Regions from separate parts of the Ochrobactrum quorumnocens genome, predicted to be linked through region 3. Evidence: riboswitches for the same ligand, from Rfam matches in the RefSeq annotation. Region 3 holds a riboswitch; each other region holds the start of a gene.
The links. Region 3 has a riboswitch for thiamine pyrophosphate ahead of CES85_RS04430 (TenA family protein). Riboswitches for the same ligand answer to the same signal wherever they lie in the genome.

Region 1 (5,672 bases), on a different replicon from region 3:
TTTGCGCTGCGCCATCATATCGGCATAGCCACCAGCATATTCGAGCCAGTTGCCATCACCTTCCGGCGCAATCACAGAGGTCACAGTGCGGTCAAGGAAATCGCGATCATGGCTGACGAGAATGACCGTGCCAGGGAATCCGGAAACCAGTTCCTGCAAAAGATCGAGCGTCTCCATGTCGAGATCATTGGTCGGCTCGTCAAGGATCAACAGATTGGCAGGCCTTGCCAGAACGCGCGCCAACATAAGACGCGCTCTTTCACCGCCTGACAGCTCACGGATCGGCGTGCGTATCTGTTCAGGCTGGAAAAGAAAGTCCTTCATGTAAGAAACGACATGGCGCTGCTCACCGTTGACGATGAGGCTTTCGCCGCGACCATCGGTCAGATAATGCGCCAGCGTATCATCCAGATTGAGGCTTTCACGCTTCTGATCAAGTTCGGCCATTTCGAGATTGACACCAAGGCGCAAAGTGCCTGAGTCTGGTTGAAGCTTGCCAGTAAGCATTGACAAAAGTGTGGTCTTGCCTGCCCCGTTAGGACCAACAAGCCCGATCCGGTCACCGCGTTGAACACGAGTCGAAAAATCTCGGACCAGTACGCGCTCATCATAAGCTTTGTTGAGCTTTTTCGCTTCAATGACAAGCTTGCCGGATTCCTTGGAATCGCTTGCTGCCAGAACAGCATTGCCTTGCGCCTTGCGATGATTGCGAAACTCCGACCGCATCGAATGCAGCTCACCAAGACGACGCACGTTGCGCTTGCGGCGAGCCGTCACGCCATAGCGCAACCAATGCTCTTCGCGTGCGATCTGGCGGCCAAGCTTGTGCAGATCGCGTTCTTCCTCTTCCAGAACCTTGTCACGCCATTCCTCAAAATGCGCAAAGCCCTGATCGATGCGACGGGTAATGCCGCGATCAAGCCACACAGTCGAACGGCTGACATTTTCAAGAAAGCGACGGTCATGCGAGATCAACACGATAGCCGAACGGATCTGACGCAGTTCGTCTTCCAGCCATTCAATGGTATTGAGATCGAGATGGTTTGTCGGCTCATCAAGCAACAGCACATCAGGCTGCGGCGCGATCACGCGTGCAAGGGCTGCACGGCGCGCCTCACCACCAGACAGATGATCGGGTTTTTCTTCGCCAGTAAGGCCCAGATGCTCAAGAAGATAGGTTACGCGATGCGGATCATCTGCCGGTCCAAGCCCGGCTTCGACATATGCACGTACATTGGGAAAACCATCAAGGTCCGGCACCTGCGGCAGATAACGAACCGTCGCGCCCGGATGCTTGAACACTTCGCCCGAGGTCGGCTCGACCATATTGGCCGCGATTTTGAGCAAAGTGGACTTGCCTGAACCGTTGCGGCCGACCAGCGCGATGCGGTCGCCCTCACTCACAGAAAGGGCAGCTTCCTCCAAAAGCGGTGTGCCGCCAAAGGTGAGCTTGATCTGGTCGAGGCGAAGAAGCGGAGGTGCCATGGTTCTCTTTGAAAAAAGCGGTTGAAAATTCCGCCCTGCTTGTCGGGGACAAAAGCCGTTCTGTCAAATGGAACCGTCAAAAAACAAACAGGCCGGGTTTCCCCGGCCTGTTTTTAAACTTTGATCCCGCTAAACGGACCAACCCGTCTTAGTTACAAGGTGCTTCGTAAACGCGACCGTAATTATCGCGGTAACGACAATACTGAACATTGTTACGGGTTGTCGCAGCACCGAGAAGCGTACCGCCGACAGCACCAATGGCAGCCCCGGTCAAAGCACCACGACCATTGCCACCGATTGCGCCGCCTGCGAGCGCACCAAGAGCTGCACCACCGACACCATAACCGGCAGTACGTTGTTCACCCGTCGTGCATGCTGCTGTTGAGAACGCAAGCGCACCGACGATTGCAATCATGGAAAGACGTGACTTCATGAAACAATCTCCTACTAGAGTTACACCAACACCGACTTTGCGTCCCCAACTTCGGCGTAAAGCAGATCATACCCGCTTGACCCATTTACAATACGTTTCACCTGTCAGCGTCAAGCAGTTTCAATTTTTAAGGTTAGCAGCTGCCCTGAAAATGAGCCTCCTCACTCAAGTTCGCTACAAGTATCGCAAGACCTGAACGCGCTGAAACGCAAAGAGTTCCACGCACAATATTGGAGACAGTCCACGATGAACCAAACGGCAAGGTCACATTGTCTAACGGCCACTCGGCATTTGTGATTGTAAGCCCTTCAACGGTGCAGAAATTCACAACGCTAAAAGATGTGCCGTCGGGTAAATCATAAACATAGTCTCCTGCGACCAATGGCCATGCTTCCTCCGCTCCGCTGGACAGAAGAATGTCTCTGCCTTTTGCGACTTGCGCGGTTGCCATAGTCAGATGCAGCAAGGTGTGATCGGTACGCGAGCCACCAAAAGCACCGCAGAGAATGACCTTACTCGCTCCACGCTCAAAGGCTTCCTCAAGCGCAAGCTCACCATCCGTCATATCCTTGGCAGCGGGAAAGGTTCTTTGCGGCACATGCGCATATTTCTCTTTCAATGCGTCGGAGGTTGAATCGAAATCTCCCAACCAAAGTTCGGGCTCAACCCCAAGGGCTTCCGCGTGGCGCATCCCGCCGTCCGCAGCAAGAACTCGCGCGCCAGCTATCTGCCGTTTCAAGCGTTCCGTGACGACGAGATCGCCGCCGAGAAGAATAACAAATGTGCTCATAAATCGCTCATAACACGCGTTAATTCTACCCGGAAGCCTGCATGTTGATGCGGAAGCATCCCTTGCCCTTCTCTTTGCAAGGCTCTATTGTCGGCCCTGCTCTAACGGGGTGCCATTCAACCATTGAATAGCTGAGAAGCCGTACTCCGGCTAACCCGCTGAACCTGATCCGGCTTATACCGGCGGAGGGATTAGATGCTGCCCGATTTATCGATAACGGCGCTCAATCCTTTAAGTAAAAGAAAGGACCTGCCGTTATGCGGCTTTTATCTCTGCTGACCTTATCGCTCTCTGCAGCTTTTGCCTTTGCACCGGCTGCTCAGGCAAAAAACAAGCTCACAATCTATACCTATGACAGTTTCGTTTCCGAATGGGGTCCCGGCCCCAAGGTGAAGGAAAACTTCGAGAAGGAATGCGATTGCGAGCTGGAATGGATCGCATCGGCTGATGGCGTCGCCCTTCTCAATCGCCTGAAGCTGGAAGGCGGCAACACAAAAGCCGACATCGTGCTTGGTCTAGACACGAACCTCACAACAGAAGCACGTGCCACGGGCTATTTCGCGCCAAGCGGTATTGATCTGTCCAATGTCAAAGTGCCGGGTGACTTCAAGGACGATGTTTTTGTACCTTATGACTATGGCTACTTCGCTATCGTCTATGATTCCGAGAAACTGCCCAACCCACCGCAAAGCCTGAAGGAACTGGTCGACGGTGATCCGTCGCAGAAAATCGTCATTCAGGACCCGCGGACTTCAACACCCGGCCTTGGCATTCTACTGTGGATCAAATCAGTCTATGGCGATCAGGCCGATGAAGCTTGGGAAAAGCTGCAAAAGCGCATCCTGACGGTGACGCCGGGCTGGTCGGAAGCCTATGGTCTTTTCACCAAGGGCGAAGCACCAATGGTGCTCTCCTATACGACATCGCCTGCCTATCACATGGTCGCGGAAAACACCGAACGCTATAAGGCGCTGGCCTATCCAGAAGGCAACTACCTGCAGATCGAGCTGGCGGCACAGACAACCACTGGTGCCAAGAACCCGCTGGCACAGAAATTTCTTGCCTTCATGACCGGCCCCGGCTTTCAGGATGTAATCCCGGAAACCAACTGGATGTTCCCGGCTGGCAAAACTTCCACTCCCCTTCCTGACGCTTTCGACAAGTTGCCAAAGCCTGAAAAGACACTTCTGATCCCTGCTGATGAGGTTGCAAAGAACCGCAAGGCTTGGGTCGACGAATGGCTTAAAGCCTCCAGCAAATGAACAACCCGCTGACCATCAGCCGCGCAAGACAAACGCCTGCGATGAAACCACTTGCAGGCATATTAGCGCTTGGCTTTCTGGCGGTTCTGGTCGGCGGATCTCTCCTTGCTCTGGCGATGGAGGCCAGTGGTTTTAACACGGATGTCTATTTCGACAGCTACCTACTCAGGGTTGCCCGGTTCACCGTTCTGCAGGCGGCAGCATCGAGCCTTCTATCAGTGCTGTTTGCAATTCCTGTGGCGCGCGCGCTGTATTCGGAAACAAGCTTTCCGGGACGTGGTCTGATTCTGCGTCTGTTCGCGCTGCCGTTGGCGCTGCCAGCCCTTGTGACTGTGCTGGGTATCACCAGCATTTATGGGCGCAATGGATTTATCGCGCAGCTTTCGCAATCGGCAGGCTACCCGGTTTCTCCCGATGTTTACGGCATCACCGGCATTCTGATTGCGCATGTGTTTTTCAATATGCCGCTGGCGGTCAGGCTCATTCTTGCCGCTTATGAAACGATCCCCGCTGATTACTCGAAACTTTCCTCGCAGCTTGGTATGCGCAGCACACCGCGCTTCCGTTTCATCGAATGGCCGGTCATTCGCCGCAACCTGCCAGGCATGATCGGCCTCATATTTATGCTCTGTGTCACCAGTTTTACCACTGTGCTGACGCTTGGCGGCGGCCCTCGCGCAACAACGCTTGAAGTCGCCATCTACCAAAGCCTGCATTTCGACTTTGATCCGGCACGAGCCGTAGCCCTCACCCTGGCACAACTCGCGCTCACACTGGCGATCTTGCTGGGATTGCGCCTGACTGGACGGCCGTCAGAAGAGGGTTTCACCCTAGCGGCGACAGCCAGACGCTATGGCACCCCATCCAAGCGAGAACGGGTTTTCAATATTTTCGCCATCGCTATCGGCTTTCTTTATGTGGCGCTGCCCGTTTCAGGCGTTGTCATTTCAGGCCTCGCGGCCGATCTCATACGCTTGTTAAGCGAATGGACCGTATGGCGCGCTATCTCTACCAGCATCGCACTTGGTTTTTCTGCCGCCCTTCTTTCCGTCATTCTCTCGCTCTCACTGGTAATCGCGCGTGAGGCGACACGCAGCATACGTCTTGCCAATCTCTTCGACACTGGCGCCAGCCTCATATTGGTGATGCCGCCCATCGTTTTGGGTGCAGGCTGGTTCATTCTGCTACGCCATTTCACCGACCCATTCGTTATGGCCCCCTTCATGGTCGTAACGGTCAACGCCGCCATGGCAATGCCATTCGCAGTACGGCTACTCAGGCCGGCATGGGACACATCGGCGGCGCGCCATAACCGACTTTGCGCACAGCTTGGAATCACAGGCTTTAACCGGTTGAGACTTATCGATTGGCCGTCCATCCGCAGACCATTCGGAATGGCTTTTGCCTTTGCCATGGCACTGTCTCTCGGCGATCTCGGCACTATCGCCCTGTTCGGCAGCGACGCATTGCTAACTCTGCCCTATCTTCTGTTCCAACGCATGGGCAGCTATCGCACATTCGACGCAGCAGGCCTTGCGCTTATCCTCGGCCTGCTGTGTCTTGGTCTGATGATTATTGCAGACCGCGCCGCAGCCCGAAAGGAAACGTCCCGTCCATGAATGCCCAGCCGCCTAAAGCCAATCTGGCTGATATCTGCTTTCAGGATGTGCGTTTCAGCTATGGCGAAACCACTATGAATTTC
Region 2 (5,672 bases), on a different replicon from region 3:
GCAACTTAACCTCCTTGCATCGGAGCGAGAACTTCGATGCGGTCGCCAGTAGAAATTGTAGTCGTTTCGCGCTCGTCACCCGCGATGAACTCACCATTGAGTGCCGTTGCCACCACAGCCTCGTCGAGTTCGATTTCTGTCAGCAAAGCTGCAAGAGTGGCCGCAGTCGTCTCTACGACCTCGCCATTGAGAACGATGGTCATGAAAGTTCCTCCAAAAGTTCAGGTCTTTCTTCCGGCTGCGTTGCTGCTGCAACGGCCATACGTGCGACCGCCGGTGACAGCAGAAAGCCGTGCCGGTACAACCCGTTGACATAAATGGTTTTGCCGCGCCTGCTTACACGCGGCAGGTTATCGGGGAAGGCCGGGCGGGCATCGACGCCGGTTTCGAGAATTTCCGCCTCGCCGAACGCAGGGTGCAAAGCATAAGCCGCGCTCAACATTTCCAGCGTCGAGCGCACGCTGATCCCACTGCGCTCATCGCTTTCGATCATGGTCGCGCCGATCATATGAACACCATCGCCGCGCGGTACGATGTAAAGCGGGATGCGTGGATGCAGGAGGCGCACAGGACGGGTGAGGTTGATGTCGCGTGAGCGGACCACCAGCATTTCGCCCTTCACACCACGAAGTTCGGTCAGCACGTCGCGGGCGGCAAGGCCACGCGCATCGACTATGATATCCGCGTCGAGAGATGTCTCTTGTGCATCCGTTCCAAGATGAAAGACCACGCCTTTTTTCTGCAGCCGGTCTGCCAGTTCGATCAGCGTCTTGCGTGGGTCAAGGTGTCCTTCCTGCGCGAAGAACAATCCCTGTCGGAAACGGCCTGCAAGATCGGGTTCCAGAGCATCGATGCGTGCTTGATCAATAATATCGAAAGCATCCGTTCGACGGGCAAAGCGGCGCAATTCTGTGGTATCCCGCAGATGCGAAAGCACGAGTGTTCCCTCGCGTTTGACGCCAGATACCTGGCGTTCCCACCAGCCAATGGCCTCCTGTCCGAGACGAACGACCGGCTCTTCAGCGCTTTCGCCTTCGCACCATGGTGCAAGCATTCCGCCAGCAAGCCACGAGCAACAATCACTGCCGATTTTCGGACTGCGTGCAATGATGGTAACTGCATGGCCTTGATCGGTAAATTCGGCGGCAGTGGCAAGGCCCGCCACGCCTGCGCCGATGATCGTAACCCGCATCATACCTGCTCCCTGATATCTGTATTCCAGAGGGCATGAAAGTGATGCACAGGGCCATGTCCGTGACCAACCTTAAGCTTGTCTGCGTTCCGGATCGCGGCTTGCAGATAGGTGTGCGCCTCTCGAAGAGCGTGTTCAAGCGAGAGGTCTTTGCCAAGTCCTGCTGCAATCGCGGAGGACAACGTGCAGCCCGTTCCATGCGTGTTGGCGGTGTAAATGCGGGGTGCTTCAAGCCGAATTGTTGGCTGGTCACTGCGGATCAAAAGATCGGTGCAAATTGCCCCTTCCGCATGTCCGCCTTTCATCAAGACAGCCTTTGCACCAAGCTTGAGCAAGGCGCGACCTTGTTCCTCTGCCTCGTCGTCAGTCACTGCCGTTGGTGCGTCGAGAAGGCAGGCAGCTTCGGGCCTGTTGGGGGTCAAAAGGGCGGCAAGGGGGATCAGCTTTTCGCGCAGGATCGAAATAGCGTCTTCACTCAATAAACGATCACCTGATTTGGCGATCATCACCGGATCGAGCACGATAGGGCCGGAAAAATGCTCAAGGCCAAACGCGATTGCCTGAATAGTCTTAGGCACCGACACCATGCCGATTTTGACTGCGGCGACATTGAGATCGCTGAAAACCGCCTCGATCTGGCCAGCGACAATTTCCGGCGGCACATCATGCACCGCGGTTACGGCGCGGGTATTCTGCACTGTGATGGCGGCAATGACGCTTGCACCATAGACACCAAGTGCCGAGAAGGTTTTGAGATCAGCCTGAATGCCCGCGCCCCCACTGCTGTCAGAGCCAGCAATAGTTACGCATATGGGCACGGGCGCCGCAATGCAGCTTGATGTGGTTCGGGAGAAACTGTTTTTTTGGTCCATCATGTCGTCTCTCATTCCGAACGGAAAAATGAGACGTCATGAACCTGTTGGGAGCCTGAACTCCGATGAGGGAACTCCCTCGGCCGCGACGCGTCAAACTCCGTTCCCTACGCAGGTATTACCCGGATCAGGTTCAATGGGTTAACGCGATCAGCGTCTCTCAGCCTTTTGTGTCGCAATATCGGGCAGAAAAGCGCTAAGCACTTTTCTTGATATTGCTTGGAAGGCACCCCAACGAATTTTGTGCTTTAAGGCATAGGCCGGAACAGCAGGCCGGTCAAGAGACAGAGCAAAGCTCTCTGAATATCAAAATCAAAGGTGCTAATTTAGCGATTCCGATAATTTATATATAATTTGTTAAAATTATACGCAGTAAGCTATCCACGGGATTGTTTCGTCCTGCTACAGACAGTTTGGTCTGATTCTCCAGACACGAGAACAGAGAACATCCAGTCAGGATATGTCTGATGAGGGGACAATGATGAGGAAGCGGGAAGCCGGTCAGGCTCGCTCGGATGGTGCCATGGTGCGTACCTCCGAAGAAGATTTCCGCATTCTTTTTACAACCCATCCGACACCAATGTGGGTCTATGATCCTGACACGCTGCACTTCATTGTCATGAATGAAGCAGCCCATGGGCTCTATGGTTATTCCGTTGACGAAATACCCGGCATGACAGTGCTGGACATCCGCCCACAGACCGAACGCGACAGAATGTTTGCTGCCGTGCGCGACCGGAGCGATCTGGAACGTCCTGAGCGCTGGCAGCACCTGAACGCCAACGGTCAGACCATCGATGTTCTGACTTATGGGCGTCAGGTTATCTTTGACGGTAAGCAAGCCATTCTTGCAATTGTGCAGGATATTACCGAGCTGGAAGAGGCCAACCGGCAGGCAAATCATGCCCAGTCGCTTCTCGACAGTCTCGTCAATAACTTGCCGCTTGGCGTGTTCGTTAAGGACATGAAGGATCGGGGGCGTTACCTCCTCTACAATCAGGCAGCGTCCAGCATCAGCGGGCACGATATTGATCGGGTTATTGGTTCGATTGATGCAGAAATCTTTCCTGCGGAGGAAGCAAAGCTTCTGACCCAGCAGGACCGTCTGGCTATGCGCCGCGGCAGTGTTTTGACAGTCGAACGTGATATCCGTTGCGCCGATGGCAAGCCGCGCCGCATGCGTATTATCAAGCGCTCGATCCCTCCTATTGAGGGTGATCAGCCGCGTTATCTCATTGGTATGATAGAAGATACGACGGAGCGGCGACAGATTGAGGAACGTATGGCTCATGTCGCCATGCATGACAGTCTGACGGATTTACCAAACCGTGCCTATTTCTCGCAGCACATTACCGGGGTGTTGAAACAGAGAGAGTGCGCGCCTGCATTCGCGCTGTTTTATCTCGACATTGATCATTTCAAGAACATCAATGACAGCAGAGGTCATCAGATTGGTGATCTGCTTCTCCAGCAAGTCGCAGTTCGTCTTAAAAACATCATCAGTGATCAGTTCATCGCGCGGCTTGGTGGCGATGAATTCGCCATCATTTATCACTGCAATACGGTTGAACAGATCGCCATGTTCGCAGATCGCCTCCTTTCGGCATTCCAGGAGCCGTTCGATCTTGGTGACATCTCTGAATTTGTGACCTGTAGCATCGGCATTGCACAGGCTCCTATGCACGGTGACGATCCTGATGTGCTGATGCGAAATGTCGACCTTGCGCTTTATGCGGCCAAGGCAGATGGAAGGCGGACTTTCTGCTTTTATCAGCATTCCCTGCGCCTTGCCGTTGAGAAACGCCATGCGATGACGACCGACCTGCGTCTGGCTTTGGCTGCACAGCAGTTTGAGTTGCATTATCAGCCGATCTTCAATTTGGAATCCGGGCGCATATCCGGCTTTGAAGCCTTGCTGCGTTGGTATCATCCCGTATTGGGGCTGGTGTCTCCGGTCGAATTTATTCCGATTGCCGAAGAAGCAGGACTGATCGGGCCGATTGGTGATTGGGTTCTTTGTGAGGCATGTCGGGAGGCAGCTTCATGGCCCGAGGACATCAAGGTCTCGGTCAATCTTTCTCCAGTCCAGTTCAATCAGTGCACGTTGCTTGATTCTGTGAAGGATGCATTACATGCAGCCCGGCTTTCGCCGGATCGTCTTGAGTTGGAAATTACGGAATCCGTCTTTCTGCAAAACAGCAAGCACAATACGGAGTTGCTGTTCGAGTTGCGCCGATTGGGCGTCCGCATTGCCATGGATGATTTTGGCACCGGTTATTCATCGCTGAGTTATCTGCGCTCTTTTCCTTTCGACAAGATCAAGGTCGACCGAAGCTTCGTTTCCGGTATTGAAATAGACACCCGCGATCTGGCGATTATTCAGGCTGTTGCGACGCTTGGAGCAGGATTCAAGATTGTTACGACCGCCGAAGGTGTGGAGACAACGCAACAGCTCGAATGTCTGCGTAAACAGAATTTCGGTGAGGTGCAGGGCTTCCTCATGGGGCGCCCGATGCCTGCAGCTGACGTGCCGGAATTCATTCAGACCCGCTGCGGATCGATCCTCGCGACGATGCAACCGCAGAACGAAATGGCAGTCTGAAAATCATTCCATATTAAGGCTTGACCTTCCAACGGTGGGAAGGGTTAATTATTGTGCAACTCGTAATATCGCTCCTCAAAACAGGGGCTGAAAGGGATTGCCATGAACAAGCCAGTCAAACCGGAAGCCACAAGTTTTGCCATTCCCGTTGAGGGCATGAGTTGCGCTTCCTGTGTTTCGTCCATTGAAAAAGCCGTGGCGAAGGTGCCGGGCGTTGACAAGGTGCTGGTCAATCTTGCAACTGAACGCGCTGACGTGACCTTTAAAGCAGCTCCCGATATGCCTGCGGTCATCGATGCCATTCGCAAGGCTGGCTATGACGTGCCATCCGGTAGCACTGATCTCGCTATTGAAGGCATGACCTGCGCGTCCTGCGTCAGCAAGGTCGAAAAGGCATTGAACGCCGTTCCGGGCGTAACGCGCGCCAGTGTCAATCTTGCGACAGAGCGTGCACATGTAGAGCTTGCGGGTCAGGTGCCGCTCAGTGACCTTATCAAGGCAGTCGAGACTGCAGGTTACGAAGCCCGTTCGCTTGATGAAGCGCGCAGCGACGCGACGCAGGAAACGCAGTCTGACAAGCGCGATGCAGAAGCTGCAGAACTGAAGAAGAGCGTTATCCTTGCCGCAGTTCTGACGCTGCCGGTTTTCATTCTTGAAATGGGATCGCATATCATTCCGGCTGTGCACATGTTCGTCATGGACACGATCGGAATGCAGAACAGCTGGTATTTCCAGTTCGTGCTCACCACAATGGTACTGTTCGGCCCCGGTATGCGCTTTTTCAAGAAAGGCATTCCGGCATTGCTGCGCGGCACACCAGACATGAATTCTCTGGTGGTCGTCGGAACGACAGCCGCATGGGGCTTCTCCGTCGTTGCAACCTTCTGGTCTGATATTCTGCCCGAAGGCACAGTGAATGTTTACTTCGAAGCAGCGGCAGTCATTGTCACGCTGATCCTGATTGGTCGTTATCTGGAGGCACGTGCCAAAGGCCGCACCTCGGCCG
Region 3 (5,672 bases):
AAAAAGCCGCTCACTGTTGATTATCGCGGTACCATTGTTCACGCTATGCCGGGACTTTCCGGTGGGCCAACCCTCGCGCGCGTTCTCGAGGAACTCGGCAGGACATTGCCGAACGAAGACGCACGTTCCGGAAAAACCGCGCTCGCCTTTGCGCGAGCCATCCGCCGTGCATCTGAAGAACGACTTCGCACACTCGGCCATGGCAGCAGTGGCGAAAGCTGTACGACACACGTCAGCGTTGTTGATCGTGATGGAACCATGGTTTCGCTTACCAACACGCTGTTGTCGCGCTTCGGCTCGAAAGTCGTTGCGCCCTCGCTCGATCTTCTCATGAACAACGGCATGATGTGGTTCGACCCTCGACCGGGGCAGCCAAACTCCATTGCGGCCGGCGTGAAACCGCTTGCAAATATGTGCCCAATTATTGCGAACAAAAGCGGCCTGCCATATATAGCCCTTGGCGCTGCAGGTGGACGTCAGATCATGCCAGCAATCGCGCAGTTATTGTCCTATATCCATGCTTTCGGCATGTCGCCTGAAGAAGCATTTCATGCGCCACGCATCGATGCAAGTGGCGTAAAGCTGCGCGTCAGCGAACGTGCGCAGCCCGATGTCGCATCGCGTTTGAGCGAAGAGTTTCCGGTCGAAATCATCGCCGACACGCTTTATCCGGTGAACTTCTCCATCCCCTCTGTAGTGATGCTCGAAGATGCCCACAATATCGGAATGGCTCATCCCTACCATCCATGGGCAGCGGTACGCACGGAGGCAGAATGACAAACCCTGTGCTTATAGTCGATGAGCTTGTCGTTCATATTGCAGGCCAACCGGTGGTGGATGGAGTCAGCTTTCAGGTCAATGAAAGCGAAATCCTGTCTGTTGTGGGCGAGTCCGGCTGCGGAAAATCGCTGACAGCCTTCTCCGTCATGGGACTGTTGCCTAAGGTCGCAAACATTGCATCGGGGCGCATTATGTTCGGCGAGCATGATCTTGTCGATACATCCGAAAAGACCAAGCGCAACTTACGTGGCAATGATCTCGCGATGATCTTTCAGGAGCCGGTCGCATCGCTCAATCCCCTGATGAAAATCGGTCGGCAGATCGAGGAAAGCCTTGTTGTTCATCGCAATTTGAGCGGAAAGAAAGCCCGTCACGCTGCCATTGCCATGCTTGAGGAAGTGGGAATTCCAGAACCTGAAATTCGCTTTGGGCAATACCCTTTCGAGCTTTCCGGTGGGATGTGCCAGCGTGCAATGATCGCCATGGCCTTGATCTGCCGTCCTCGCCTTCTGATCGCCGATGAACCGACAACGGCGCTCGACGTGACTATTCAGGCGCAAATACTCGATCTCATGAAAAAGCTTCGCGATGAGACCGGGACGGCAATCCTGCTCATCACGCACGATATGGGCGTCGTCGCCGATATGGCCGACCGCGTGGCAGTGATGTATGCAGGTCGCGTCATTGAGCAGGCGCCGGTCGATGCGATCTTCTCTGGCCAAGAGCATCCTTATACAAGGCTGTTGCTCTCAACCATTCCACGTCTGGAAGGCGAACCGAAAACCTATCTACCAACTATCGAAGGCATTGTGCCTGACATCGGCTCATGGCCTGATGGTTGCCGCTTCGCGCCCCGCTGCCCGATCTCGGAAGATCAATGCAGGAAGCATGTACCGCCGCTTTCAGCGCGCATCGATATTGGTGCTGCGGCTTGCTGGCGTTCGCAACAAGTGGGATCACTGGTATGAGCGACATGCTGCTTTCCGTTAAAAATCTTAAAGTTCATTATCCCATTCGTGGCGGTCTTCTGGGACGAGCCGTCAAGTTTGTAAAAGCAGTTGATGGCGTCGATCTTGAGATTGGCCGTGGGGAAAGTGTGGCACTGGTCGGCGAATCCGGCTGTGGTAAATCCACGCTTGGCACGGCAATCCTCGGGATGACCAGAGCGACATCCGGCAATATCAGCTTCGATGGCAAGCCAGTCATGCATGGTCTGTCCGAAACAATACGCGGACTTTCACGTGATATTCAGATCGTGTTTCAGGATCCTGCCTCGGCACTCAATCCAAAGCTGACAATCGGAGAAAGCATCGCTGAGCCGCTCGCTATCCACAATATCGGCACAGCGTCCGAACGCAGTGCGCGTGTGGCAGAACTGCTCAAGCTTGTCGGCCTGCATCCAGAACATGCAGTGAGAAGGCCAAGTGCATTTTCAGGCGGGCAGAGACAGCGCATCGTGATCGCCAGAGCGATGGCACTCAACCCCAAGCTCATGATTTTGGATGAACCAGTTTCAGCGCTCGATGTTTCGATCCGCTCGCAAATACTCAACCTGCTGCTCGATCTTCAACGACAATTCGGACTATCCTATCTGTTCATCAGTCACGACCTATCGGTCGTTCGGCATTTCGCGGATCGTGTAGCGGTCATGTATCTTGGACGGATCGTCGAAACAGGCAAAACCTCCGAGGTCTTCAACCGGCCAGAACATCCTTATACGGAGGCTTTGATATCGGCCATTCCACTGCCTGACCCTGTGGCCCAGCGGCAACGTAAACGCATCGTTTTACGTGGCGACCTACCGAGCCCTGCCAATCCACCAAAGGGCTGTGGCTTTTCCACACGATGCCCTATTGCCATTGCTGAATGCCATCAAATCCCGCCAATCCTCGTTGAACGAAGCGCAACTCGTCGGCTAGCTTGCTATGTTCGTGCAGCATGAAACACGCCTCCTGCCAAGGCGGTGCAAAACCCTTGCGGTGCATATAAGAACCCTTGCAATTTAAACATGAGTACAATAGTAAATTTTTCGCAACGCAGGGCTCGACATGACCGTATTGAAGCTGATCTGCTTGTCATCGATTATTTCCGTCAGAAATATGGCATCTGGCAGAAGGGCGGCGAGATTGATCGCGAAACAAATCTGCGTACTACATCTATGTATGAGATATTAAGACGCAGAAAGCTTAAACTTGTAGAATCTAATAAGGCCGACTGACTGGCGTATCATCAAGCGACGATTTCAATTTGGTTGTATGTAACTCATCGACTCCCCGATGGCTCGACATTGGCGAGAGTCTCGATTAAGATTTTTGACTCCAAGGGGTGTCCCGCAAGGGGCTGAGATACGGCTGGCAAGCGCAGCGCCGTGACCCTTCGAACCTGATCCGGATCATGCCGGCGAAGGGATGGGGAAGTTTAAGCCAGCCTTTTGCCGGTCTCACTGCGAGACCGTATAATGCCAAACTCAAGTGGTCTCGCTGCCAGCAAAAAGGTAGCTTTATGACCAAGCATTTCTCTCAAATATTAAAACAAGAAAGCGAACCATTATGGACGCAGGCGGTTGAGCATTCTTTCGTCAAAGAGCTCTGTGCAGGCACTCTTTCGGATGCATCTATGGCATCCTATCTGGTTCAGGACCATCGTTTTCTAGACAGCTTCCTCACTTTGCTGGGCGCAGCAATGGCCACAGCCGACACGTTTGAGGCGCGGCTGCGCTATGGACGTTTCGCCGGCATGGTCTCAGGAGAAGAAAACACCTATTTTCTTCGCGCTTTCACAGCACTCAATGTAAGCGAAGAACAACGCGCAAATATCCCCGATACCGAACCGACCATCGGGTTCAAAGCAATCATGCGTGAAGCCGCTGACACGCGCTCCTATGGTGCAATACTCTCGGTTCTCAACGTTGCTGAAGGTCTTTATCTCGATTGGGCATCCCGCGCGCAATCGCCACGTCCTGAAAATTTCGTTCATGCAGAATGGATCACACTACATGATAATCCTTCTTTCCAAGAGTTTGTAAGCTTTCTCCAAGCCGAACTGGATCGGATTGGCCCGGCGCAATCTGATATATGTCACAACTTCTTCCAGCGTGCGGTCCGTCTCGAATTTGAATTTTTCGAGGTCAATTATCGCTTGCGCAAATGATAACAATAATGCGGCGGGCAAAGCCCGCCGCTACATTTTCGCCTTAGCCTGACAAATTTAGTTCTTCACAGTATCTTCGAGAAAGAAGCGTCCGAGCGGGTTCTGGTAGAAATTCTCAATGTTCTTGCCCGTGACATTGATATAAGGGCTGTAATAGAGGTCGATCCAGTTGACGTCGTCCTTCGCCATTTTCTGGAGATCGATATACATCGCTTCGCGCTTCTTCGGATCAAGCTCCAGACGCGCTGCTGCAACGAGGTCTTTTACCTTCTCATTATTGTATCGGGTCATGTAATTCATATTGGTATCGTGACCCAAAACGAATGTGGTCTTCTGGTCAGGATCAAGAACATCATTGGTCCAGTACATGACAGAGATATCGTAATCACCCGCAATCAACATATCCCAGCTCTGGCTGGGATCGACTTTCTGGAGATTAACGGTGACGCCTGCCTTCTGAAGCTGTTGTTGTAGAAGAACTGCGATCTGTTCGTCCGTTTCGTTGCCAGCATTGACGATATAATTGAGCGACAAGTCCGATGCGCCAGCATCGGCCAGCATCTGCTTGGCCTTTTCCGGATCATACGGACGCTTGAGATTATCCGCGTAATGATACAGAGCACCCTTCGGTATGTAGGAATTCGCAACCTGACCAATACCGAATGTCACGGTATCGACAATCGACTGCTTATCGATAGCCATGTCCAGCGCCTGACGGACTTCCTTTTTCGCAAGTGCACCGTGCTCATGATTGATCAACAGATGATCTTCGCGTGTGGACGTATCTTCATGGACCTTCAAATTTGGGTCTTTTTTCAACTCGGCCACACGAGAGAACGGTACGAAGATCGCGGCATCCAGCTGACCTGCCTGCACGTTGAGCATCCGCGTATTATCGTCGGGGACCGAAATCCACTCGACACCATCAAGCTTGACGCGATCCGCCTCCCAGAAATTCGGATTCTTTTTCAGAATAACACGATCACCACGACGCCATTCGTCCACCACAAACGCGCCCGACGCCACTGGCTTTTCCGCGTAACCATCCTCGCCCAATTCCTCTACTCCCTTTTTAGAAAGAACCGAGACATTGGGGAGCGCTAGCGTGGACAGAAATGGTGCCGACGGCGTTTTCAATTTAACGACCAGTGTATGCGTATCTGCAGCTTCTGCAGTGTTCACGACCTTATAAGAGTCACTCCACAGAGAAGCTGGATTGTCACGAATACGCAGAAGTGAGAAAGCAGCGTCTTCGGCAGTAATCGGTGATCCATCCGAGAACTTCGCATCGCGCAGCTTGAACGTATAAGTGAGACCGTCATCCGAAATCATCCAACTTTCAGCAAGACCGGGCTCAAGTTTCGTGCCTGTCTTGTCGACCCGCACCAACACATCATAGACGTTTGAGAACACCCAGTTGTCGATGTTCTGTGCGGTCTTGATTGGATCGAAAGTGGAGGAGTCCTCGCGTCGTCCGATTGTCAAAACACCCGCCGCTTCGGCAAGTGCTGCACCAAATGTCATGCTCGTCATGACGGTGACGAGACCGATCTTCATCCATTTTTTAAGCATGTGTATTTCCCCTTATATTTTTTGGTTAGTCGTGCATCGTTTTCGATGCTTGTTCAGGATGCTTCAGCAAGAATTCTCTCTTCAAACAGCGATTTCGTGGGGTCAATATCGGGTATCGCGCTGATGAGTGCCGCCGTATAAGCCTCTTTCGGATGCGCAAACACCTCGGC

Region 1: another riboswitch for thiamine pyrophosphate. It lies ahead of thiB (thiamine ABC transporter substrate binding subunit); the one in region 3 lies ahead of CES85_RS04430 (TenA family protein).
Region 2: another riboswitch for thiamine pyrophosphate. It lies ahead of thiD (bifunctional hydroxymethylpyrimidine kinase/phosphomethylpyrimidine kinase); the one in region 3 lies ahead of CES85_RS04430 (TenA family protein).

Annotation. Positions count from the first base shown of each region.
Region 1 is NZ_CP022604.1:2,011,186-2,016,857, forward strand. Features, by position in the region: gene CES85_RS19295 (ABC-F family ATP-binding cassette domain-containing protein) at 1-1,485, opposite strand, end outside; gene CES85_RS19300 (YMGG-like glycine zipper-containing protein) at 1,634-1,918, opposite strand; gene CES85_RS19305 (thiamine diphosphokinase) at 2,052-2,708, opposite strand; TPP riboswitch at 2,804-2,916, shown strand; gene thiB (thiamine ABC transporter substrate binding subunit) at 2,966-3,970, shown strand; gene thiP (thiamine/thiamine pyrophosphate ABC transporter permease ThiP) at 3,979-5,589, shown strand; gene thiQ (thiamine ABC transporter ATP-binding protein) at 5,586-5,672, shown strand, end outside.
Region 2 is NZ_CP022604.1:235,222-240,893, forward strand. Features, by position in the region: gene CES85_RS10550 (thiazole synthase) at 1-4, opposite strand, end outside; gene thiS (sulfur carrier protein ThiS) at 6-203, opposite strand; gene thiO (glycine oxidase ThiO) at 200-1,192, opposite strand; gene thiD (bifunctional hydroxymethylpyrimidine kinase/phosphomethylpyrimidine kinase) at 1,192-2,064, opposite strand; TPP riboswitch at 2,152-2,308, opposite strand; gene CES85_RS10570 (putative bifunctional diguanylate cyclase/phosphodiesterase) at 2,546-4,666, shown strand; gene CES85_RS10575 (heavy metal translocating P-type ATPase) at 4,769-5,672, shown strand, end outside.
Region 3 is NZ_CP022603.1:929,838-935,509, forward strand. Features, by position in the region: gene CES85_RS04410 (gamma-glutamyltransferase family protein) at 1-777, shown strand, start outside; gene CES85_RS04415 (ABC transporter ATP-binding protein) at 774-1,748, shown strand; gene CES85_RS04420 (ABC transporter ATP-binding protein) at 1,745-2,722, shown strand; gene CES85_RS04425 (hypothetical protein) at 2,789-2,998, shown strand; TPP riboswitch at 3,092-3,206, shown strand; gene CES85_RS04430 (TenA family protein) at 3,283-3,930, shown strand; gene CES85_RS04435 (ABC transporter substrate-binding protein) at 3,988-5,502, opposite strand; gene CES85_RS04440 (dipeptide ABC transporter ATP-binding protein) at 5,556-5,672, opposite strand, start outside.